DNA from 4 places in the Nostoc sp. C117 genome. Region 1 is predicted to be linked to each of the others. Evidence: predicted binding sites of a transcription regulator. Region 1 holds the regulator's gene; each other region holds the start of a gene.
The links. The regulator NtcA, encoded in region 1, controls nitrogen genes in cyanobacteria. The targets are predictions, from matches to a motif close to TNTGTANNNNNNNNTACANA.
Positions count from the first base shown of each region.

Region 2: a site for NtcA is predicted at 3,292-3,311, ahead of glnA (type I glutamate--ammonia ligase). Genes of this name have one in related genera too.
Region 3: a site for NtcA is predicted at 2,664-2,683, ahead of ACFG4S_RS10935 (S-adenosyl-l-methionine hydroxide adenosyltransferase family protein). Genes of this name have one in related genera too.
Region 4: a site for NtcA is predicted at 3,695-3,714, ahead of ACFG4S_RS15720 (DUF3120 domain-containing protein). Genes of this name have one in related genera too.

Region 1 is NZ_CP170991.1:5,496,369-5,502,355, forward strand. It holds gene ACFG4S_RS23615 (SLBB domain-containing protein) at 1-310, opposite strand, end outside; gene ACFG4S_RS23620 (ABC transporter ATP-binding protein) at 722-1,705, opposite strand; gene hisB (imidazoleglycerol-phosphate dehydratase HisB) at 1,887-2,534, opposite strand; gene fabI (enoyl-ACP reductase FabI) at 2,648-3,424, opposite strand; gene ntcA (global nitrogen regulator NtcA) at 3,805-4,476, shown strand; gene ACFG4S_RS23640 (DUF3084 domain-containing protein) at 4,645-5,987, shown strand, end outside.
Region 2 is NZ_CP170991.1:2,373,160-2,379,146, forward strand. It holds gene ACFG4S_RS10840 (Z1 domain-containing protein) at 1-1,316, opposite strand, end outside; gene ACFG4S_RS10845 (hypothetical protein) at 1,660-1,857, opposite strand; gene ACFG4S_RS10850 (hypothetical protein) at 1,854-2,330, opposite strand; gene apcB (allophycocyanin subunit beta) at 2,566-3,075, opposite strand; gene glnA (type I glutamate--ammonia ligase) at 3,434-4,858, shown strand; gene ACFG4S_RS10865 (hypothetical protein) at 4,965-5,165, opposite strand; gene ACFG4S_RS10870 (ferritin-like domain-containing protein) at 5,532-5,987, shown strand, end outside.
Region 3 is NZ_CP170991.1:2,397,556-2,403,542, forward strand. It holds gene ACFG4S_RS10915 (beta strand repeat-containing protein) at 1-344, shown strand, start outside; gene ACFG4S_RS10920 (peroxiredoxin) at 699-1,337, shown strand; gene ACFG4S_RS10925 (Uma2 family endonuclease) at 1,456-2,040, shown strand; gene ACFG4S_RS10930 (hypothetical protein) at 2,451-2,606, opposite strand; gene ACFG4S_RS10935 (S-adenosyl-l-methionine hydroxide adenosyltransferase family protein) at 2,716-3,543, shown strand; gene ACFG4S_RS10940 (GUN4 domain-containing protein) at 3,540-3,971, opposite strand; gene ACFG4S_RS10945 (DUF2301 domain-containing membrane protein) at 4,479-5,135, shown strand; gene ACFG4S_RS10950 (ElyC/SanA/YdcF family protein) at 5,135-5,824, shown strand; gene ACFG4S_RS10955 (beta-1,6-N-acetylglucosaminyltransferase) at 5,825-5,987, shown strand, end outside.
Region 4 is NZ_CP170991.1:3,625,351-3,631,337, forward strand. It holds gene ACFG4S_RS15700 (glycoside hydrolase family 10 protein) at 1-157, opposite strand, end outside; gene ACFG4S_RS15705 (hypothetical protein) at 726-959, shown strand; gene ACFG4S_RS15710 (TIGR03279 family radical SAM protein) at 1,221-2,546, opposite strand; gene ACFG4S_RS15715 (undecaprenyl-diphosphate phosphatase) at 2,623-3,534, opposite strand; gene ACFG4S_RS15720 (DUF3120 domain-containing protein) at 3,717-4,484, shown strand; gene psbU (photosystem II complex extrinsic protein PsbU) at 4,956-5,384, shown strand; gene nadB (L-aspartate oxidase) at 5,560-5,987, shown strand, end outside.

The DNA of each region.
Region 1 (5,987 bases):
CATCGGATGCCTGTTCAGTTGTTAGCCCGAGGACTGGCACACTACCAACTAAAGGTAGGTTGATGGCTCCACCTGGAGGAATTTGGTATTCACCTGTATATTCGGGTACTTCAAATACATTTACACGTATGAGATCGCCTCCTCCCAATGAATAATTAGTATCTAATTGTGTTTCTGTGTTTGGTGTAGTTGGTGATAATGGTTGTGTCTGAGCTTGGCTGGCAGATGACACAGCAACATTGACAGCAGTTAACAAAGCCACACCCACAAATGACTGGGTAAGGAATTTAAACAAACTTGTGTTAAGCATATTTTTCTAATACTCTGAAACTACGATCAATAAAGTACTGTCTAAACATTTTTCTTTTGACTATACCTAAGTATTCAAGTTCCCCGACACTCTTATTTTCCTAGAAAAGTGTGATTTTCCGGATAAAATTTGTCTGTTGAATTTGATTTTTTAATGAAGTTAATTTAAAGTTAACTTTGTTGAGATATAGCAATTATCAAAAAAACATCAGACTTATACAAATTAAGTAGGTCTATACAATAGTTTTTTTTGTTGTCTAATGAGGCAATTATGAATAGATTTTTTTACCAAAGTCAACTTAATGATACTTTAAGTTTGATTTTATTAAAAATTACAGTAAGTAATAATTTTTCCGATAATTTTTATGCCTAGATATTCACTTTGCGGACAGAGAATTATTTGGCAATAAGCTTAATTGAGGGAGTTCTTTTTTCCTTGAATTTGTTCAATAAAAAATTCTTCTAGGGAGTGACGGGACAAGTTCATCGCAATAATTTTACCCTCCATCAGACGAAGACTAGCAAGAAAATCATAGTAATCATTTTGTAGTGTACCTTGCCAGGAACCATCAGGCTCAAATATGAGAGTGGGCATCCATTTTTTGAGAATTTCCCAATCACCACCTTGACCTTTAACGTGATATGTGTCGTTTCGGTCTAAAAGTTCATTGAGAGAACCAGAGCAAATTAATTCACCTTGAGCGAGGATAGCAATGCGATCGCAAATCTGTTCTACTTCACTCAGAATATGGCTATTGAAAAAAATCGTCTTCCCAGCTGCTTTAAGTGCCAGGATAATTTCCCGCATTTGATAGCGCCCCACCGGATCGAGACCAGACATTGGTTCATCCAGAAAAACTAATTCTGGCTCGTTAATTAGCGCCTGTGCCATGCCAACACGCTGTAGCATACCTTTGGAGTAGCGACGTAGTAGCTTTTTCCGGGCATCGACTTGGGATAAACCCACTAACTCCAACAGTTGGGGAATGCGTTGGCGTTGGACGCTGTGAGGAATTTGGAATAATCCAGCGGCTAACTCTAAAAACTCCCAGCCGGTGAGATAGTCATATAAATAGGGATTTTCAGGCAGATAGCCGATATGTTGCTTAACACTGCGATCGCCTATAGGCTTACCCAATAATAATCCTTGTCCAGTGGTTGGACGGATAATCCCCAACAATAATTTTAAAAGGGTGGTTTTACCTGCGCCATTTGGTCCGAGCAAACCAAAGGTTTCGCCTTTGTAAACTTTTAAAGAACAGCTTTTAAGAGATACGACTTTTTGATTGAGCCAAAAACCAGTGCGATAAACTTTTCGCAACTCAGAAGTTAGAACTACTGGCTGAGTGTCAGTCGTATTAAGTTGAGAATCAGAGTCATCTGCAACAGACTTCATCTCGGTTAAATCACTATTTACCAGCTTAATATTAATTACAATTTACCCAGTAGGCTGATAATAACCATCTCCATCTGGTCTGTCAATCATCCCAAATTGGGGAGTAGAGACGCGATTAATCAGGTATTTACAGGAGTAAACAGTTTTCTCTTCCCCTACTCCCCCTGTCTCTCCCCACCTCCTACAACACGCCCTTAGAACTGGGAATTACGCCAGCACGACGGGGGTCGATTTCCACCGCCAATCGCGTTGCCCTGGCAAACGCCTTAAATGTCGCCTCAATAATGTGATGGGAATTAATGCCATCCAGTTGGCGAATATGGAGTGTCATTTGGCTATGGTTTACTAGTGCCACGAAAAATTCGCGCACCAGTTGGGTGTCATAAGTTCCTACGCGTTGGGTAGGAATTTGCAAACCGTAGCTGAGGTGAGGGCGTCCGGAAAAGTCTAACGCTACCTGAACTAAAGCTTCATCCAATGGTGCGAGAAAATTACCAAAGCGGACAATACCTTTTCTGTCGCCTAATGCTTGATGCAAAGCTTGTCCCAAGGTAATGCCTACATCTTCGTTGGTGTGATGGTCATCAATTTCCCAGTCTCCCTTGGCTTGGATATCTAGATCGATCAGTCCGTGAGAGGAAATTTGATGCAACATATGATCCAAAAATGGAACACCTGTTGTTGCTGTGCATTTTCCTGTCCCATCAAGGTTGATAGTAACTTGGACATTAGTTTCCCCTGTGGTGCGTTTAACTGTAGCAATCCGAGGGGTTTTAGTTGACTGATCGTCGTAGTTTGAAGAATTAACTTGCCGATTAGTTGTTTGCATAGGGAATGGGAAATGGGGACTGGGGACTGGGGACTGGTGGGAAATGGGGACTGGGGATGGGGACTGGGGACTGAATTCTTCCCAATACCAAATCTCCAATCCCCAGTCCCTAATTACATTCCCATAATTTCATATCCTGCATCTACATACAGAATTTGTCCGGTAATGCCGCTGGACAAATCACTACACAAAAAAGCCGCAGCATTGCCTACTTCTAACTGAGTGACTGTGCGTTTTAGGGGAGCTACTTGCTCTACATGATGAATCATATCCAATATTCCGCCCACTGCTGAAGATGCCAAGGTGCGGATTGGGCCTGCGGAAATGGCATTGACGCGGATATTTTGCGACCCTAGTTCAGCAGCTAGGTAACGCACACTCATTTCTAAGCCGGCTTTGGCAACTCCCATAACGTTATAGTTAGGGATTGCTTTGACACCGCCTAAATATGTGAGAGTGACAATACTACCGCCCTCTGTCATCAAGGGTTTAGCTGCACCACTTAACTGCACTAGAGAATAGGTACTGATTTCTAAAGCGGTGTTGAAGCCAGAACGAGAGGTTTGGCTAAAATCTCCGGTCAAATCGTCTTTGTTGGCAAAGGCAAGACAATGGATGAGGATGTCTAGTTTTCCCCACTTTTCGCGTACTGTCTCAAAGGTAGATTGAATTTGTTCGTCGTTTTGGACATTACAGGGAAGAAATAAGCTGGGATTAAGGGGTTCTACTAATTCCGCAACTTTTGTCTCCATTTTGCCGCGTTCATCTGGGAGGTAAGTAATTCCCAGATTAGCTCCTGCTTTATGTAATTGCTGGGCGATGCCCCAGGCGATGGAGCGGTTATTGGCAATACCTGTAACAAGAGCATTTTTTCCAGTCAGATTAAGCATAAAAATTGTAAATGCGATCGATGATTAGGAGCATACTAGAATCTGAGTCACGTTTTGTCTTTGTTTTATACACGATTTGCAAAAATGAATATTGCCAGGGGTGTTTGCTGTCACAAAATTCTTGATTCTTTCTAAAGATATTCTCAAATTATCTTTATTTGTTCTTCAAAAAACCTTTTTAATACACCTAGTTAGAACTAATTATCAACGATTTATAGCTGAATAGATCAACAATTATGTATCATTATAAACAAAGAGTTAGGAAGCAATTAGTTGGAGTATAGGAAAGAACAGAAAGGTTGACGGTGCTTTATTGTTTTTTCGGGTGTATTCTTAGGTAATCAGTTTTTGTTTTTCCGGCATTGGGTAGGGGAAGGGAGATGATCGTGGTACAAGATAAAGCCCTAGCAAATGTTTTTCGTCAGATGGCGACCGGGGCGTTTCCGCCAGTTGTGGAAACGTTTGAACGCAATAAAACGATCTTTTTTCCTGGCGATCCTGCCGAACGAGTTTATTTTCTTTTAAAAGGTGCTGTTAAACTTTCCAGGGTGTACGAGGCAGGAGAGGAAATAACGGTAGCGTTGCTGCGAGAAAATAGTGTTTTTGGTGTATTGTCATTGCTGACGGGAAATAAATCCGATAGGTTTTACCATGCGGTTGCATTTACACCTGTGGAATTACTGTCAGCGCCAATTGAACAAGTCGAGCAAGCACTCAAGGAAAATCCAGAATTATCAATGTTAATGTTGCGGGGTCTGTCTTCGCGAATTTTACAGACGGAGATGATGATTGAAACTCTTGCTCACCGAGATATGGGTTCCAGGTTGGTAAGTTTTTTATTAATTCTTTGTCGTGATTTTGGAGTTCCTTGTGCAGATGGGATCACAATTGATTTGAAATTATCTCATCAAGCGATCGCTGAGGCAATTGGTTCGACTCGTGTTACAGTTACTAGGCTACTAGGGGATTTGCGTGAAAAAAAGATGATTTCTATCCACAAGAAGAAGATTACTGTGCATAAACCCGTTACTTTAAGTAGGCAGTTCACATAAAAACAATTGGAGGAAGGGGAGTCGGCGCGTGTTGTGTTTTTAAAGATCGCACAAATAGCTAAAGGAAAATTGAAAATTGACTAATTTCAGCTATTGCCAATCTCCACTTCCGCACAGACAATGGTCAAAAGTAGTAGGCTGTATCTGGAAGGATTTCCGTAGCTAAAGATGACCACCGGATACATCCTCATCGCAGCAATTTTAATTCTGGGAGGCGTAATTGCAACCGTGGGCGATCGCATCGGCACACGAGTTGGCAAAGCCCGCCTCTCACTTTTTAACCTCCGTCCGAAAAATACCGCTGTAGTAGTAACTATTTTTACAGGCGGCTTAATTTCAGCATCAACCTTAGGTATTTTATTCACTGCTGACGATAAATTGCGGCAGGGAGTCTTTGAGTTAGAAGATATTCAAACAGACCTCAGACAAAAGCGGGAACAACTAAAAACCGCAGAAACTCAAAAAAGTCAGGTAGAAAGTGAGTTATATCAAGCAAGAATTGCCCAAGCAAAGGCACAGCAAGACTTGCAAACAATTAATCAATCCTTGCAGGCGGCAAATACCAAGCAAAGGCAAACCCAAGCCCAGCTAAATCGCACCATTAGCCAACAAGCCCAAACTCAAACTGAACTCCAACGCACTCAAGGGCAACTAGATCGAGTTGTCAGTCAGTATCAGAAGGCCATAGCTGAACTACAAAGCGTTTATAACCAGAGAAAGGAACTACAGGCGGCAGTTGAATTATTGAAAACAGAACGTCAACGACTCTATGCTGACGCCAAAAAAGCAATTGATGAAGCCAAAACAGCAATAGAAAAACGCGATCGCGAACTTGCTAACCGCCAAGAAGCTATAGAACTGCGCGATCAAAAAATTGGGCAACTAGATCAACTAATTCAAAAGCGTAATTTAGAAATTACAGCTAGAGAACAAGTGATTGCCAAACGGGAATCTCGCCTGAAAGAATTAGAAGCACAACAGGAACAACTAGAACAAGAAGTAGCAAGATTAGAAAAATATTATCAGTCCTACCGCGACCTGCGTCTGGGTAAACTAGCTTTAGTTCGCGGTCAAGTTTTGGCTGCTGGTGTAGTTCGTGTCACCCAAGTCGCTGCTGCCCGTCAGGCAGTGATCCAAATTTTACAAGAAGCCAATCGCAACGCCAACCTGGAATTGAGTGAACCTGGCGCAAATTCTGCAAATGTAGAGCTTGTGCGCGTGACTGAAGAGAGGGTTGAGCAATTGAGCAAGCAAATTGAGGATGGTCGAGAATACGTGGTGCGAATTTTCTCAGCTGGTAATTATGTCAGAGGAGAAAAGCAAATAGAATTTTTCACCGACATAGCGCGAAATCAATTGGTCTTTTCTGGGGGGGCGCAGCTAGCTACAACGAATGCTGACCCCAGAACCATGACATCCTATCAGTTACAGCAGCGATTGGAAATACTGATTTCTGCTTCCCAATTTCGGGCGCGTAATGCTGGAATTGTCGAAAATGTGCAAGTAGATGG
Region 2 (5,987 bases), 3.1 Mb from region 1:
CATTTTTCTGAGAAGATATAATGACTTTTTGTATAATTGAGTAGTTTAATGATAAAGTCTATATCAGTTTCATAATATTGATTATTATCTTGATAATTTATTAAAAGTTTCTCAATTTCTTTAAAATTATCCTCGATTTCTTCTTTTTTATAGGCTGGATTTTGAGGAAAAACTAATGAACCTGGTACTAAGACATTAATGACTGAAGGATCTAAAACATTAGAACGAGTTGGTTTTAGGTTTCCTCCTATCCAAACAGGCTGAAGTTTAATATTATGAATATCATCTCCAATTGCTTGACGCATAGCTTCATCCGCTTCGTGAATAGAACGAAAAGCGTCTAGTATATGTTCTGCTATAAAGAGACGAGTTACATCTTTTAGTTGTGGACGATAACCATACATTCGAGCATGTTGATGAACCGTATCCATTACTTTTTGTTTTGCATCACGCCCATAATAAGTTACCATTAAACCATCAATTGTTACACCTCTACCTAATCTATTTCCTCCTATTAAGATATTCATACCAGGATTATAATTAGGTTCTTTTTCGGGATTATTTGCATTAATTGTTTTAGTATGAATTGCGTTTCTTAGTTGAATTTTTAACTCATTTATTAATTCAATCAATGGAGGTAAGTTATTAGCCGTTTGTTTTAACTCTTTATAAGCTTCTTCTAACCATTTTTGGGCTTGCTTATTTTCTGTATCTGAACTCTTTTCTCGAATTGCTTTATCTAAATTAATTACAAATTGAGTAATCACCTTTTCTAATACACTATGGATATCTTGTTTATAACAAACATGAGCAAGAAAAGAATATTTCTCATCTTCTTTTTGAGAAGATAACATTTTGTAAGTTGAACCTAAGAAGAAGGAACAAAGTGCAAGTCTTAATCCATCAGGAATTATCCATTTATTACCTGGATTTATAGCACCTTTTTGTTTCTTTAATTGGTTAATTTCTTCAGCATCTACAATACAACAGTATTTACTGTTCTCAGCAAAAAATAACTCTCCTCCCATATAACTATCTCCCGGCTCTGGTAATGCTGCACAGAATTTTGGCTTACAAGGATGAGGGAGACTTTGTAATAATAAACTTTGGGGAGTTGCTGTGATTTGAATATAAATATGATTAGCAACCTCTTGACGAATTTTACCTATAGTCTCAAAAATTTTACTATCATCAATTGCATTTTTTCCTTTTTTAGCTTGTTTAGATTCATTCGTATTTAAACTAGCGTTATCCGCTTCATCATCAAAAATTAAGGTAGGAACACCTTTGACTTTTGCTGCTTTTAAAACCTTCAATAAATTATCCAGGTGATGACCATTTTTTGTTGAAACTAATACAACACCTATATCTGTATCTTTTATATAAGGTGCAACTTTCGTATCTGCAAAACCATCAGGGTCTTTTTTCCATTCTTCCCAATCAAAAAAAAACAGGGTCGTCTTGAACTTGATTATTGAAACGATTAGCAGTTTGTTTTCCTAACCATGTATTATCAGAGGTTAAGACAATAAAACAACGAAAATTATTTTCATGAGCCAGGGCTAAAGTTGCAATAGTTGTGTTAGTTTTACCACTTTAAACTCGACCATAAATAAGTCCAGTTGTACCATTAGGAATAGGGTCTTGTCCCTTATAGGGTTAGCTCACTAAACCCGTACTATTTTCCCCCACATCACCATAACCGAAATTTTCTGAATAAAATTTGACACAATTTTGTACAACTTCAATAGCCGTTTCTTTAAGCTTACTTGCTTCTTTTTGTCCGATTTGTTTCTCTAATCTCTTAATTAATCTGTCAATACAGTCGCCATTAGTTTTAATCTGAGTGGATGTCATAGGTTATTTGATGTTGATAAAATTACGTCAGGCCAATTATTTTGAGGGACTGTCTGCTCTAAGGGAACTCTCCCCGTACCTTTAACATAATAACTCCCTCTTAGTTCTCTTTTTACAGAAACACGCTGCTTGCCTAAACCCTCACTAGGATCAATAATTTTCCATAGTTGTTGTTCTGATAGACAACAAACGCCATCGCGATGACAAATCAACGCTATAAAAAGTTTGACATCAGGATAAGTTTCACGAAATATTGTCAGTGCATTTTCTTCCTGTGAACTGAAGCTAAATGACCATGAAGAAGTAGGTTTTTTTGATATTTTAAATAGTATAGCTGATTCTTGATTTGAGCTTTTTATAGTATAGAGAGATGAATGAATATAAGATAAATAACTGATAGAGATATAAGATGTTCCTTTGAGGAGTCGAAGAAAAGCTGCACCATGCAGAAATTCTAGATCATTAATACTCATAGAACTATTACCAAAAATTATTTATATCAATAATAAACATTATAAGAGCAGGTATAAAATTTTCCCAGTAGTTATGCTCGTTGTAATACCAATTAATTTGTCATACAACAAATAATTTTTTTATTAAGAAAAATAAACGCACTTTGCCAATAAAGCCAAAGTGCGATATATATTAAGTCCACTTACGCGAACTTTATTTGTATAGTTCTACGATTTCTAGTTACAGGACTAGATGCTAAATATCTATCTCGCTTAACTCGCGTGTGATGTGATCAAATGGTTCATCCACAAAAGCAGTATTCAGCACACCTGCGGCTGCTACTTGTTCCTTAATCAAATCTTTGAGAATTTGGATACCGCGAACCGTAGGTCCAATAGGTACTCCTAGAGAATTGTAAGTTTCTCGCAGCCCTTGTAGCACACGCTCATCCAACACATTTGTATTTCCTGCAACCAGCGCATAAGTGGCGTAACGCAAGTAGTAGTCTAAATCTCGCAGACAAGCCGCATAACGACGAGTTGTATAAGAATTTCCACCAGGACGAATTAATTCTGGTAGTTCTTCATATAACTTTAAACCAGCTTGCTTGACAAGTGCAGCCGCATTAGAATTGATTGCTGCCGCCGCTTGTACTCGTGCTGTACCACTGTCAAAGTAAGACTTCAGGCTATCGAGTGCATTCCGGTCAAAATACCGACCAGCTAAGTCATAATTCTTAATTAAACTTGTTACCGCATCGCGCATTCCTTCTTCTCCCAATCCTTGCTATTTATGGTTTGATATTTATTTGGCTGCACTTGGGCACCAGTAAATTTTTGTGCTATTTAAATATAGATTTGGCACAAAAACAATTTATCCACTATTTAAGGATTTTATGCCAAAGTTGACCCCTATATGATGAACTTTCCAGTTTTGTAAAGATGATCGCCGAAAGGTTAATATAACCTGATAATCCAGATATCTGTAACACAGACTACAAAATCCCCTAATGTCTAGTATTTAAGATATTTCTGGTGTGTCACGGCTTGATTGAGATCAGCAGGGTTAGGATGCAATGTAAGATTCTGGTTTACTTTAGGAAATTGGTAGAGAAGGAGTAACAATGACAACACCGCAAGAAGTCCTGAAAAGAATTCAAGATGAAAAAATTCAGCTGATTGATCTCAAATTCATCGATACAGTAGGGACTTGGCAGCACCTCACACTGTACCAAAACCAAATCGATGAGACGGCATTCACTGATGGCGTACCTTTTGACGGTTCCAGCATCCGGGGTTGGAAAGCGATCAACGAATCGGATATGACGATGGTACTCGACCCTAACACTGCTTGGATCGACCCATTCATGGAAGAGCCAACGCTAAGTATAATTTGTAGTATCAAAGAACCCCGTACAGGCGAATGGTACAACCGTTGTCCACGGGTTATTGCCCAAAAAGCAATAGATTACTTGGTTTCCACTGGTCTTGGTGATACAGCCTTCTTTGGTCCTGAAGCTGAGTTCTTCATCTTTGACAGTGCTAGATTTGCCCAAACCGCCAACGAAGGCTACTACTTCTTAGACTCCGAAGAAGGCGCTTGGAATTCTGGTAAAGCCGGTACAGATGCAAAACCCAACTTGGGTTACAAACCACGCTTCAAAGAAGGTTACTTCCCTGTTTCGCCGACGGATTCTTTCCAAGATATCCGTACAGAGATGCTGTTGACGATGGCGCAATTGGGTGTACCCATTGAAAAGCATCACCACGAAGTCGCTACTGGTGGTCAGTGCGAATTAGGTTTCAAGTTTGGCAAGTTGATCGAAGCGGCTGACTGGTTGATGATTTACAAATATGTCATCAAGAACGTTGCCAAGAAATACGGCAAAACCGTCACCTTCATGCCAAAACCAATTTTTGGCGACAACGGTTCTGGAATGCACTGTCACCAGTCCATCTGGAAAGATGGTAAACCCCTGTTCGCAGGTGATAAGTATGCTGGTTTGAGCGATATGGCGTTGTACTACATTGGTGGGCTTCTCAAACACGCACCAGCGCTGTTGGCAATTACTAATCCCAGTACCAACTCATACAAGCGCCTAGTACCTGGTTATGAAGCACCTGTTAACTTGGCTTACTCCCAAGGTAACCGTTCTGCTTCTATCCGTATTCCTCTATCTGGTACTAACCCCAAAGCCAAACGTTTAGAATTCCGTTGTCCAGATGCTACTTCTAACCCTTACTTAGCATTTGCTGCAATGCTTTGTGCTGGTATCGATGGCATCAAGAACAAAATCCATCCTGGTGAACCCCTAGATAAGAATATCTATGAACTCTCTCCAGAAGAACTGGCAAAGGTTCCTTCAACTCCAGGTTCTTTAGAACTGGCGTTGGAAGCACTGGAAAACGATCACGCCTTCTTAACAGAATCAGGCGTCTTCACGGAAGACTTTATCCAAAATTGGATTGACTACAAGCTAGCTAATGAAGTCAAGCAATTGCAGCTACGTCCTCATCCCTACGAGTTTTACCTCTATTACGATGCTTAATTAAGTGCCGTATCTAAAAAAGTAACAAGGTTTGCCACCCTAGAGTAGAGGGTGGCTTTTTTTTTCAGAGTTGTCAGTTGAGACATTCACTCAAAAAATCAACCTTTTAACTCATGGAAGCATGACTTGACCCGTACATCATCCGAGCGCTAGCATCTACCTTCCCTTGAATGGGGTTCCAGTAGTGGGAAGCTTCTTCAGGAAGACCAAGTTCTTGTGCAGCACGCATCAGCATTGATTGTTGGCGATTTTTGACTTGTTGATGTTCGCGCACCATTAACGCACGAGATTTATCTGCGATAGACATAACCATAGTCCTCTCTATTTGGTGAATATATAATTTTGGACTCTTCAATAAATTCAATATAACAAAAATCTGTAGCATACGCTACTGTTTTTACATTTTCATTAGAAATTTAGATTTTAAATTTTTGAATTTTAATGATGTAAAGCTTGCTATCAAACCTTTATGGCAGTTTTGTGATTAAAATCATTATTCATAAGTGATAACAATTTTTACAAAAGTTTATATTTTGAGGTTTGAAACTTGAGGGAAGATTGAGTGATTTATTTTTTGAACTTTGAAGTTTTTTCTTTGATTGAGAACTAATACAGCAGTTACAAAAAACTAAGTTACGATCAAATACAGATTTATAAAACTTTACATAGTCTGATGACAGTTACCTACCCACATAAATTTCAGAATGCTTTAAGTGCGAGGGAAATCTTGAAACGGGTGGTATGCGATCGCGAAATCCATCTAATTACCCTGAATCGCTACCGCTACAGCGAACAGCGCAGTTGCAAAGACCTGACTGACTTAATCGAACAACTCAATGGACAGCCACGAGAACTAGTGCGGGATTTGTCTCATCACATCTCAGATGAAGCTCGTCATGCCATGTGGCTAACTGACTTATTAGCAGAACTGGGAGCAGATATTGGTAAACCACCTGGTTCATCCTATATCAATGAATTTGAACGCCTGCTCGATCGCGAACAACAAGATCCAGTCCAAGGCCTTGAAGATTTTGTCATTTCTTCTCTTGCTGCAATTAACGTCACCGAAAAACGGGGTTGTGAGTATTTTTCTGCTCACATTTACGCTCTCAAGCAAGCGTCACAAACC
Region 3 (5,987 bases), 3.1 Mb from region 1:
GTCGAGATGTATTGACTGGTGGAATTGGGCGAGATGGTTTTGATCTGGCTGGTAGCCGCACTGGAGGCTATGATACTATTACTGATTTTACTCTTGGAGATGATAATATCTTTGTTTCCAAGACAGAATTCGCACTGAGTCAATCTCCCAATACTACGCTCAATGCCAGCTTGTTCCTACTTGGGACTAGTGCAACAACAGCAAGCGATCGCTTTATCTACGATAAAAATACAGGTAATCTTTTCTTTGACCTAGACGGGACTGGTAAGGCTGCACAAGTTCAAATCGCCCAGTTCTCTAATCAGGTAATGCTTACTAATGCAAACTTTACTGTGATTGCCTAACAGATAGCTATTTAACGCGGTGTGAAACTTTTTTTCAAACCTAACTCCCAGCCCCTTCTCTTGTAGCAGGGTGGTTTCATACAAAAAAAGAAAAATACATTAGTCTTGATTGATCGTTTTGTAGTATGGCTTTTTCCCTCTCTTCAAACCTCTCCCCCACGGGGGGAGAGGCTTTGAAACCCAGTTTTAGTTTTTCTCTGCTTGTATGAAACCACCCTGCCTAGTACCGTATGTGAAAGTGCTGACAACCTAAAATTTTGTTTCAAACCGCTAAAGCCCGATTGGGCAATAGGGGTTTTATGTCATGATGGCAAAGTAGAACACATATGCTTTTCTAACTACAGGGAATCTCACATGACTCTCCGTTTAGGTGATACAGTACCCAACTTTACACAAGCCTCAACACACGGCGATATCGATTTTTACGAATGGGCAGGTGACAGCTGGGTTGTGCTGTTCTCTCACCCTGCTGATTTTACACCTGTTTGTACAACAGAACTCGGCACAGTTGCCAAGCTGAAGCCAGAATTTGACAAGCGCAATGTCAAAGCGATCGCACTCAGCGTTGATGATGTTGAATCCCATAACGGCTGGGTAGGAGATATCGAAGAAACTCAAAGCACCACCCTTAACTACCCAATCTTGGCAGATGCCGATCGCCAGGTTTCTAACCTTTATGATATGATCCACCCCAATGCCAACGCGGCTGTAACAGTGCGATCGGTTTTTGTAATTGATCCCAATAAAAAACTCCGTCTCAGTTTCACATATCCCCCCAGCACGGGACGTAACTTTGATGAGCTTTTGCGGGTAATTGATTCTCTACAATTGACTGATAACTATAGCGTGGCGACACCCGCTGACTGGAAGGATGGAGAGGATGTTGTAATTGTCCCCTCACTCAAAGATCCAGAAGTTCTCAAAGAAAAATTCCCCAAAGGCTACCAGGAAGTGAAACCTTATCTGCGATTAACTCCTCAGCCTAACAAGTAAATCTGAAAATGATTTCCTGCATTAGACGCAAAGACGCAAAGCTATATCTTGGCGTCTTTGCGTCTTTGCGTGAGAATAAATTCAGTAGGCTAGGCATCCGAATTTGGAGGAAATCCCTATGTTTTCATCCCCTTTGGTTTTACAAATTCCCTCATCAATGCAGATGACAGACGAACAATTTTTTGAGTTTTGTCAGGCTAATCGTGATTTACGCATTGAGCGCAATCAATTTGGAGAATTGGTAATTATGCCTCCTACTGGTTCAGAGACAGGAAATAGAGAAGTTAATATCTCAGGACAGCTGTGGGTGTGGTCAGAACAAGATGGTACAGGTATAACTTTTAGCTCTAGTACTGGTTTTAAGTTATCAACAGGTGCAGAGCGATCGCCAGATGCTTCCTGGATTAAACTAGAACGGTGGAATAGTCTTAGTGCAAAACAACAGCAAAAATTTGCTCCTATTTGTCCAGATTTTGTAGTTGAACTCAAATCTTCCAGCGATAACCTCCAAACTTTGAAGGAAAAAATGGAGGAATATATGAGCGAGCCAGGAATACAGTTAGGCTGGTTGATTGACCGTAAGCAGCGTCAGGTCTATATTTATCGTCCGGGATTATCAGAGGAATGTTTGGATAATCCTGCTACGGTTAGCGGCGGTCTGATATTGCCTGGGTTTATTTTAAATATGAGTAAAGTTTGGTAGAGAAAATTTTACTTAAATCCAGGCTGGCGACGATACAAAATTTTACACAATACTTTCTTCATGTTTTGCAGCCTAGGGATTTCCAAGTAAAAAAATATTCCATCGTTGTGTATGCAGAGGAGGCAGAGGAGAAAGAATCTGCCACTATGAAAATGGGATAATTTATTTTCTGGAAGTCCCTAATTCAAGAGTACGCCTGATGTGAATTAAAAACGCCTCTTTCCCCATAAGGGTTTCAAGACTTGTTAAAAATCCTATTTTTGGAACGATAGACGAAATTAGCAGGATTTCCACACTTAATTCACATTAGACGTAGAGTGTAATTACCTGGAAAACTTCTCGAAAAGAAAAACCCCGCTATAGCGGGGTTACACAACAAAACTATGAACTATGAACAGTGAAAACTTGATTTAGCTGGAATACTTCATTTCAGCTTCCAGTTGACGAATCAGCTGTTCGTCGCCTTTTGCTCTGGCTACTTCCAAGCGATGCTCCAGGCTTTTTTGAATATTCTCTCTGTGAGCTTCTCGTGCTTTTCTAGCACTTTGTAATCTACCTTGATTCATAGGAATTACCCGTTTAATTTTTGACTTTATATCTTGTATTCTTAACATAGCACATATTTTGTAGCTGTTGCTACAGAAATTTCTAATTTTATATATATTTAGGTAAAGTATGTCAGAGAACTCGCTCGAGCAACAAGCACTGCTGACTTTACTGAGCGATTTCGGCGATCGCGATGTCTATGTAGGCGTGATGAAAGGAGTAATAGCCCAAATCAACTCTCAAATCACAGTGGTAGACTTGACACACCAAATTCCGCCGCAAAACATCGCCGCAGCTAGGTTTTGTCTGATGAATGCTTACCCCTATTTCCCAGCTAGGACAGTGCATATAGCAGTGGTTGATCCAGGTGTGGGCAGCAAACGACGGGCGATCGCAGTAGAATTTGCTCAAGGTTTTCTTGTCGGCCCAGATAATGGCATATTTAGCGGAGTATTAAGTCAAACTCCGGCGATCGCTGCCGTGGAACTGACAAATATTAATTATTGGAGAACTCCTCAACCCAGTAAGACTTTTCACGGTAGAGATATTTTTGCACCAGTGGGAGCTAATCTTGCGAGTGGTGTCCCCCTGAAACAGTTAGGACAAGAAATTGATCCAGCAAGTTTGGTAAAGCTGGATATCGGCGAGTGCAAGCAGACAACAACTGGTGTAGTGGGTTGCATTCAATATATTGACCACTTTGGCAACTTAATCACCAACATTCCTGGGAGTTACGTCCAAGGTAAAAGCTGGTGTGTGCAAGCCGAACGGTTGACTATACCAAGCTCTGAAACTTATAGTGATGTCAAAGTGGGAGAAGCGTTCGCCTCCGGCGTTGGCGCAGCCATCGCTTTGATTGGCAGTCATGGCTGGGTAGAAATTGCTGTCAATAACGGCAATGCTCACTTGCACTTGCAGTTAGATTTGCAAGAAGCGATCGAAGTCTTGCTAACTTAAACACCACACCTCACAAGTGCTACATCTAAAGAAACCCCAAAGTTATATCCTCTTTCCACACTTGGCAGGTATTCTGGCGGGAAGGTTTTAAAGTTTGGTTCTTTACCAGGTTTATACTCATATCTTTTTGTTTGCTGATTGTAGTTCCACTGAATCAGCCACTCGCCTGTTAAAGTTTGCCAACTCAGGGCGTTATACATTTTGCGATAGTCGTTTTTTTCCCTCAAAATCTTTTCTTGAGCGCTAAAACCCAGCTTTCCATCACTGGCTGTACTCCAAAGTCGATCAATGGTTTTTAAATCAACACACGAAAGCGCATTCATTTCATCTTTACCAATAGCACCCTCTGCTTGTGCTTTAGTCCCGGCAACGTCTAGCATTCTGAAATATGTTTCTCCATCGGATGCTTGCCAATCTTTGTTTTGCAAATCTTTTTGCAACTAACTGTAATCGACATTGCGGGCTGTGGTAATTTCTACTGGCTTGAATGAGTTAGAATTGGTAGTTGTGTTTAGTAAATCAGTATTTCCTGGGTTTTTGTCTCAGACTTAGGCCGCGTTAACGTATATCCAATCCAACTGCGAACGGCAAATATATCGATGAGGCCTACTGTGATTAATAAAGTTAGTATCAGAGCAGTGTGATTATTTTTTGCTATTTGCTTTGATGTTTCTGATTGTCTGAAATTCCCCAGGTCGAATCTAGTAGTCTGCCAACCCAAAATTGCTAGGTTTGAACTGGGAAAAGGGGACTGGGGTTGGGGGAAGGAATTAAAACCTTTTCTCTTTTCCCCTTACCCTTTACCCCGCCAAGTTTCCTTGGCGAACTACTAATCTAATGGTCACTCATTAGGTAGATATTTTAGCTTTTTTTGACAATAGTCAACACACAGAGATAATAGTTGAAATTTATATAAAATTTGCCAGTACCAACCTATGACTCAATTACAACAATCCACACCAGAAATTTATCAAGGTCAGTTTGGGGAATTTACAATTACTCAGAGCGATCGCATCGGCGTAATTATCTACCGCGCTGGGTTAATGGTAGCTGCACTGAGCTTCGCTATAGGTAGCGCTTTGGTTTTACTCAACAATAACCCGACTGTTATAACTCTGTTGACGCCTTTGTATGCTTGTTTTATTCTGGCTCTTGGTGTAAGTTTATTTACCATTCATATCTATATGGCATTACTACACCGAATGTTGCAAGTTTGTTGGGCGATCGGTAGTATCGCATCAGTAATATTGGCACTTTCTAGCAGTGAACCTTTGGCTCTGACTATTTACAATCAGCCTGTTACCTTATTCGGAGTTGGTTTTGTCTTTGTTGCTCTGACAGGTATTTATTTTAAAGAAGCTGTTTGCTTCAATCGCCTGGAAACCAAAGTATTAACTCCAATCGTACCACTACTATTATTAGGACATTTGGTAGGAGTTTTACCAATTAAGTGGGAAAGTACTTTATTAGGAATCTGGGCAATGTTATTTTTAGTATTTGCTCTGCGAAAAACAGTGCAAGCAATGCCTGCTGATATTGGCGATAAATCTGTGTTTACTTACTTGAAAGAACAGCGTTTGGCTAAGGTTTAATGCGGACAAAAAAACCTTGGCGTTTAAAAATTCCAAAAATCAGACTAATAAAACGCCAACAAATGTGGACACTTACGGCTCAAGGATGGGCGATCGCCATAACTGCGGTTGCTTATTTAATATTCTTCAGTATTACTCATGTACAGTCATATCTTGCTGTAACTTCCCCCATTAAATCAGCAGAAATATTACTTGTTGAAGGATGGATGCCAGATTTTGCGATCGAAGAAGCTTTGACTGAATTTCAAAAAGGTTCTTATCGGCAAATAATTACTACCGGAGGCTCAATCGAAAAAGGAACATATCTTAGCGAATATAAGAACTTTGCTGAAATTTCAGCCGCCACTTTTAAGAAACTTGGTTTAGAACCAGAAAAGGTTATAGCTGTTCCAACCCCTACGGTAGTTAAGGATCGTAGTTATGCATCTGCTGTTGAATTTCATCGCTGGCTATGCAATTCAAATTTAAAAGTAAAATCAATTAATCTTTTTTCTTTAGACGCTCATACTCGTAGGAGTTGGTTAATTTTCAAGAAACTACTTAATCCTGACATTCAAGTTGGCGCGATCGCAGCCAAAACTTATGAGTACGATGCAAAGAAATGGTGGAGTTCTAGCCAAGGCGTGCGGACAATTCTTGATGAAGCAATTGCTTATATTTATGCTCGCTTTTTAAGTTGGAAAGACTAAATGGAAGAGCGCACCAGCGAATCAATAGGTTTTATTTTATTAACACACACAAAACCTTTACAAATTTACAGATTGATAAATAAGTTAAACAGGATGTTCAATTATCCTGTAATTGTGTGTCATCATGATTTTTCAATATGTGATTTATCTGTAGATAGTCTGT
Region 4 (5,987 bases), 1.9 Mb from region 1:
CACTATGGACTACGCTCAATACAGGTTCTTCAGTTGCCGCAGTTACTGGCAAAATACTAAATAAATTTAAAAGTAAAATTTCAAAACCTAAAATAAATATTTTTTTAGTTTCTTTATTTTTTAATCTGACATCTTTTCGTTTTTCTTGATTCTTCACCAGTCACTCCTTATTTACTTAATTATTAATTAATTGAATTATTAGTCATAATTCATTAGTAAGTAATAAACTAGTCGTCAAGGTACTTACTGAATGAACTTAACTAATATAGCGTATCAAAATCGATAAAAAATGCCAAGATCGATACTCAAATTATCAGAGGCGATTTGACATAAATTTTTGGCATTACATTCTGCGTTTAATTCAATTTTTAACAACCAAAATAAATTTGATAATTATATTAGCTAGAGCTTAAAATACTAAAATCAATTCGTCTAATTAATTATTCATCAAACTTACGCACTAGCTTAATTCCATAGGCTGGAATAAACTGTCGGAATAAGTTGTCAAAGACTGAAAAAAATAATCAAAAAGGGAGAAGAGGTAAGCGACGCTCACCTCTTCTCTCTCATATACGATTATCATTTTAAACTTCAAAAAAGAGTACAGCCACCTGCCATTTTTTGATTTTTTACGGGATGAAACCTTATCCGCTCGTCAGCGCCTAAAATTTTACCCTTGCATAGCTCCTTGTATCATGAGCTTTGGCGATCTAAATCGCTAGGTTATGCGCCAGGAGACAACTTCAGATCCCTATCATACTATGGTATTTGGGAGACTTGACCAAATTCGGCTTCCTTCGATCGCCAGAAACCAGAAAATCTCGTCCACTGAATATTTAGAATTTTTCTACAGCGATCGCACCGCAGTCAATCGCCTATTGTCACACAACCTGGCTCATTCGATTTATGGCTTATACGCGTCTAGCGATTATCGAAGCAGTTTCTACAAGACGCGATAAATCGTCATCTCTACAAGTCTTTTGGTCTTATCTGAACTGTATTGAATTATAGGGTTCCTATTTGATTTTTGAAAAGACATACAGGGTGTGTTAGCGACAGCGTAACACAGCCTTTATAAGGATTTGATTCCGTACTCTCAAAGCTACACACCCTAGAATACCAAATTTTTTTATAAATTAAACTTGGAAAACAAGGACTATTTTACCTTTTTTCCTTCCCCGAAACCTTCTTCATCAACTCTAATAATTAACAAAAATTAGTTAACTAATACAGGTGTTAATTAAATCTTCAACTCCTGCCACTGGTAAGATATTTGTTTTTAACTTGCTAGCTAATTCTTGAATACTGATATCATCTAAAAATACTAATTCACTATGTTTCAACATAACATTTGGTAGCAAAATACCATCGCCCAAATCTTCTTCTGCTAAGTTTAAAAGCAAGTCATGACCAGTTAGTAATCCAGTTACACTAATCTCCTGTCCCCAGTAATCACTAGATAAAGCACGCATATTTACTTCTAAACCTTCAACCAAATTTAAGCGTTTCAAAATCGGTTGAAATGCTTTTTCCACAGCATTGCCTACTACCCAAGTAAATTTTCTCTGAGGATAAACTTTTGCTGGTAATAATTCTGCCGCGGCAGTGGAAAATTGTTTGATAAATAATTGAATTGAACCAACACCGTTATCAATTTGGGGATATTCTTCATATTCCGATTCGCTTGGTAATTCTTCACCTGCAATCAAAAACCACTCATCGGCTAACCAAGTAACGCTAGAGGCGAATTTTTGGCGAAATTGCTGCGAAAGTATTTTGACTTGAGAAATTACTTCTTGGGCTTTTTCCCTAGTTACAGGTATGAGTTCATCTTCTTGGGGACGAAACCGTGTCAACCCGACTGGTACAACTGCTACTGACGCCACCGTTGGCACTTCACCAGTATGAAAGGACGCTAAATCTTTGAGGGTTTGTTCTAAATGTTCGCCATCGTTTATGCCAGGACAAACAACCACTTGAGCATGAATTTGCAATCGCCTTTCTTGAAACCACTTCAGTTGTTGCAAAATTTGTCCCGCACGCTGATTTTTTAGCAGTCTAATTCTCACTTCAGCCTCCGTTGCATGAACGGAAACATACAAGGGAGACAGGCGCATTTGTTCAATGCGCCGCCATTCTTTTTCTGATAGATTGGTGAGGGTTAAATAGGAGCCGTACAAAAAGCTCAGACGATAATCATCGTCTTTCAAATACAAGCTAGTGCGCTTACCTGGTGGCTGTTGGTCGATAAAGCAAAACGGACAGCGGTTATTGCACTGAATTAAGCCATCAAATAGAGCAGTTTCAAATTCTAGCCCTAAGTCTTCGTCGTAATCTTTTTCGATTTCCAGGTTATGAGTTTTACCAGCAGCATCTAAAACTTCGAGTTCCAAGACTTCATCAGCACACAAAAACTGATAATCAATTAAATCACGGGGATGTGTACCGTTGATAGCAACGATCGCATCCCCTGCCTCAAAGCCAATCTCTGCGGCTATGGAATCAGGTAATACTCTAGTAATTCGGGCAGGATTAATGGTAGTCATGGGCATTGGGCATTGGGTATAGGGTATAGGGTATTTGGCATGGGGCATTGGACAAATGACCAATGACCAATGACTATTAACTATTGTGCAAAAATCCTTTGGCGATGGCGCCCAAGATTACTGTCCCAAATGCCAAGCGATACCAAACAAATATCCAAGTATTCTTGGTTTGAAGATATCGCAATAACCAGGCGATGGAAATATAAGAAAATACAAATGCTGATAAGGTTCCTACTAATACCACTATTAGGTCAATTTTTCCCAGTGCCTCTTTAAAAAATTCATATAAAGTAGCAATTGTTAAGGTGGGAATTCCTAACAAAAAGGAAAATCTCGCTGCTGTCTGCCTCTCTAGCCCTAGAAATAATGCCGTTGTTAAAGTGGAGCCAGAACGGGATACACCGGGTGCTAAGGCGAGCATTTGCCCCAAACCGATGAGCAATCCATCAACTATTGTGACTGAGTTAAAATCTCGTTTGCGACTACCTAATTTTTCGGCTGCACCCAATAAAAGCGCCATGACGATTGAAGCGATCGCGATGGTAGTCATACTATTAATTGTTGAATTTTCATCGTTGAGGGCTTTTTTCAGGAGAAATCCACCTACTAATGCAGGTAAGGTTCCGATTGCTATCCCCACCAATAATTTCCATTCTTCTCGTTGCCAGTCTTTTTGACGAAAAGCTTTCCAGCCTCCCGTTAATATCAAGTTAATATCTGTCCAGAAATAAATTAAGACTGCAATTACACTGCCAAACTGAATTGTAGCCAGAAAAGCTTTCGATCCCAATTCTTCCCAGTGAAGAGCCTTGGTGAACACTTCTAAATGGGCTGTGCTGCTAATGGGCAGAAATTCTGTGATTCCTTGGACAATGCCGAGAATAAATGCCTGAAATAGTTGCTGTACAAAGTTGACTGGACTTGCAGCCACAGCTAGATGCGATACTCCCATCTCTAGCAGTTGCGGGAATAACCAATTTGTCGCCATTAATTTCAAACTCCTAAAGATACATACTTTTGTGAATTATCCAACTTTACGTTGTTGCGATCGGTTTTTCCGGGCGACATATAACCTACGCAAATTCTAGGTAAAATTAAAATGCCCCAGGGGGGGATTTGAAAGTGTGATATCTTAAATAAGATAAAGTTTAGTAACAAATATTAAAAACTTTGATAAATAATACATTGTCCTCCTACACCACTTCTATTGATACTGGGTTGGATATATCTAATACCAAGGACAGTGATATCAGAGAATTGGAATCTACACTCTCCTCCTCTGCTTCCCTGCCCTTAATCTCTTCTAGACAAACATGGTTAGTGTTTGCGGTGGCGGTATTTTTAGTATCAGTACCAGTATTTGTCGAAGCGCCAATAGTGCGATCGCTACCGAGTCTGAGTTTAGCGCTGACAGCATTTTGGGTGTGGTTAAGTTTTACATTGATGTCACGCCCCGTAACTTATGTTTGGGGAGATTTGCTCTTAGGGTTTAGCTGGAGTTGGTTAGCAGGAGCAATTTACTGGGGTTGGTTACGTTGGGAACCTGTATGGCATTTACCAGTGGAGTGTATCGGCTTACCGTTTGCTTGTTGGTGTTTGGCGAAGAATTGGGGTAAGGTGGGTAGCTGGTTTTATTTAGGTTCTTTGCTCGGTACAGTTTTAACAGATGTATATTTTTATCTTGTAGATTTGATGCCCTATTGGCGGCAAATCATGAGATCGGATGTAGATGGTGCATCACAAATTTTACAAAATGCTTTGATACAGGTACAAACACCTTGGGGTGAAACTTGGGCGATCGTTCTCGCCCTAATGCTGTTAACAGTGGGAATTTTACCTTTAGGTCAAAACCACAGACACTGGTATGCGTTTGGTGGGGCAGTTTTAAGCACAATTTTGGTAGACAGCCTATTTTTACTCGCTGCGATCGCAGCTTAAAAATTGTTTAATCTTAAAAGCAAAACTTTTCTCAACACAATCTACAGCCCATCAATAATGATGCTGTAAATGATTCTTTAATTAAGAAATATTACAATCTTCATCACAATCAAGTCATCTTTGGGAGAGTTGGCGCTATTGTCCATCCCAGAATCTTCTGTTTAGTTGGGAAGTAGAATCAACCAACCTGCAAAGATTTTGTTCATCTGGGAATGTACCGTAGTCTATGAATGCAACGCTGTTACCGCTATGTAGCACTCTTCCCAGTGGAAATAATTCGCAAAACTACAGTCAAACCCAGTAACAGTAAATATTGTGGATATTAATACGCTGTATATTAGTTTCTGATGACTGCTGTGTTGATCGAGCTATTAGGTTTTGTCCTTTGTCCTTTGTCCTCTAACAAATGACCAATGACAGCCGTTAGCTGAAAACTTTTATTTCTGTTTGATGGAAAGAGGTAAAAAAATCGTGAAAGGATTGGTGCGTTTATTAACAGTGTTTAGTTTGTTACTTGGTTGCTGGGGATGGCTGGGAACAACTCAGATAGCCCAAGCTGCTAGTTTCAACAGTTTTGCTTTTCCCCAAGTCCCAATTCTGGCAATTGAGCGGCAGAATCGGGCAGACAAGAAGCTAGCAACGGAATTTGGTAAAAAAATTGATTTGAATAATACCAACGTCCGAGCTTTTCAACAGTTTCCAGGGCTTTATCCCACCCTAGCTAAGAAAATCATCACGAATGCACCCTACAAGAATGTAGAGGATGTATTGGATCTTCCGGGATTGAGCGATAGCCAAAAACAAACTCTGCAAGCCAACTTCGATAATTTCACCGTGACAGAACTAGAGCCTGCCTTCAACGAGGGAGACGATCGTTTTAACAACGGTATCTACAGATAACTGCACGTTGCAGTGAATGTAGCAAAAGCAGCCCACTCCTGATTCTAAGGAGTGGGATATTCTATTACAGATGGGGATGAAAGAGACAAGGGAGACAAAGTAGACTTTACTACCTCATCTCCCCTGCTCCCCCTGCTCCCCCTGCTCCCCCTGCTCCCCCATCTCCCCCCTTACCTTGCCTCAGATAGATATTCCTACCCAATTTGATGTTTTAGTAGTTGGCGCTGGTGCTGCCGGACTTTACACAGCGCTGTGTCTGCCAGAGTCTTTGCGAGTCGGCTTGATTACCAAAGAAACTGTCGCTTTGTCCGCAAGTGATTGGGCACAAGGTGGTATTGCCGCAGCAGTTGCCCCAGAAGATTCTCCAAGGCTACACATTGAAGATACAATCCAGGCAGGTGCCGGTTTATGCGATCGCGCCGCCGTGGAATTTCTCGCCCAACTTGCTCCTAACTGTATTCAGTCTCTAGTTAACTTGGGAGTAGCTTTTGACCGTCATGGTCAAGCTTTGGCTTTAACTTTAGAAGCAGCCCATTCTCGCAACCGTGTTCTCCACGCCGCTGACACCACAGGACGAGAAGTTACCACCACTCTCACCACCCA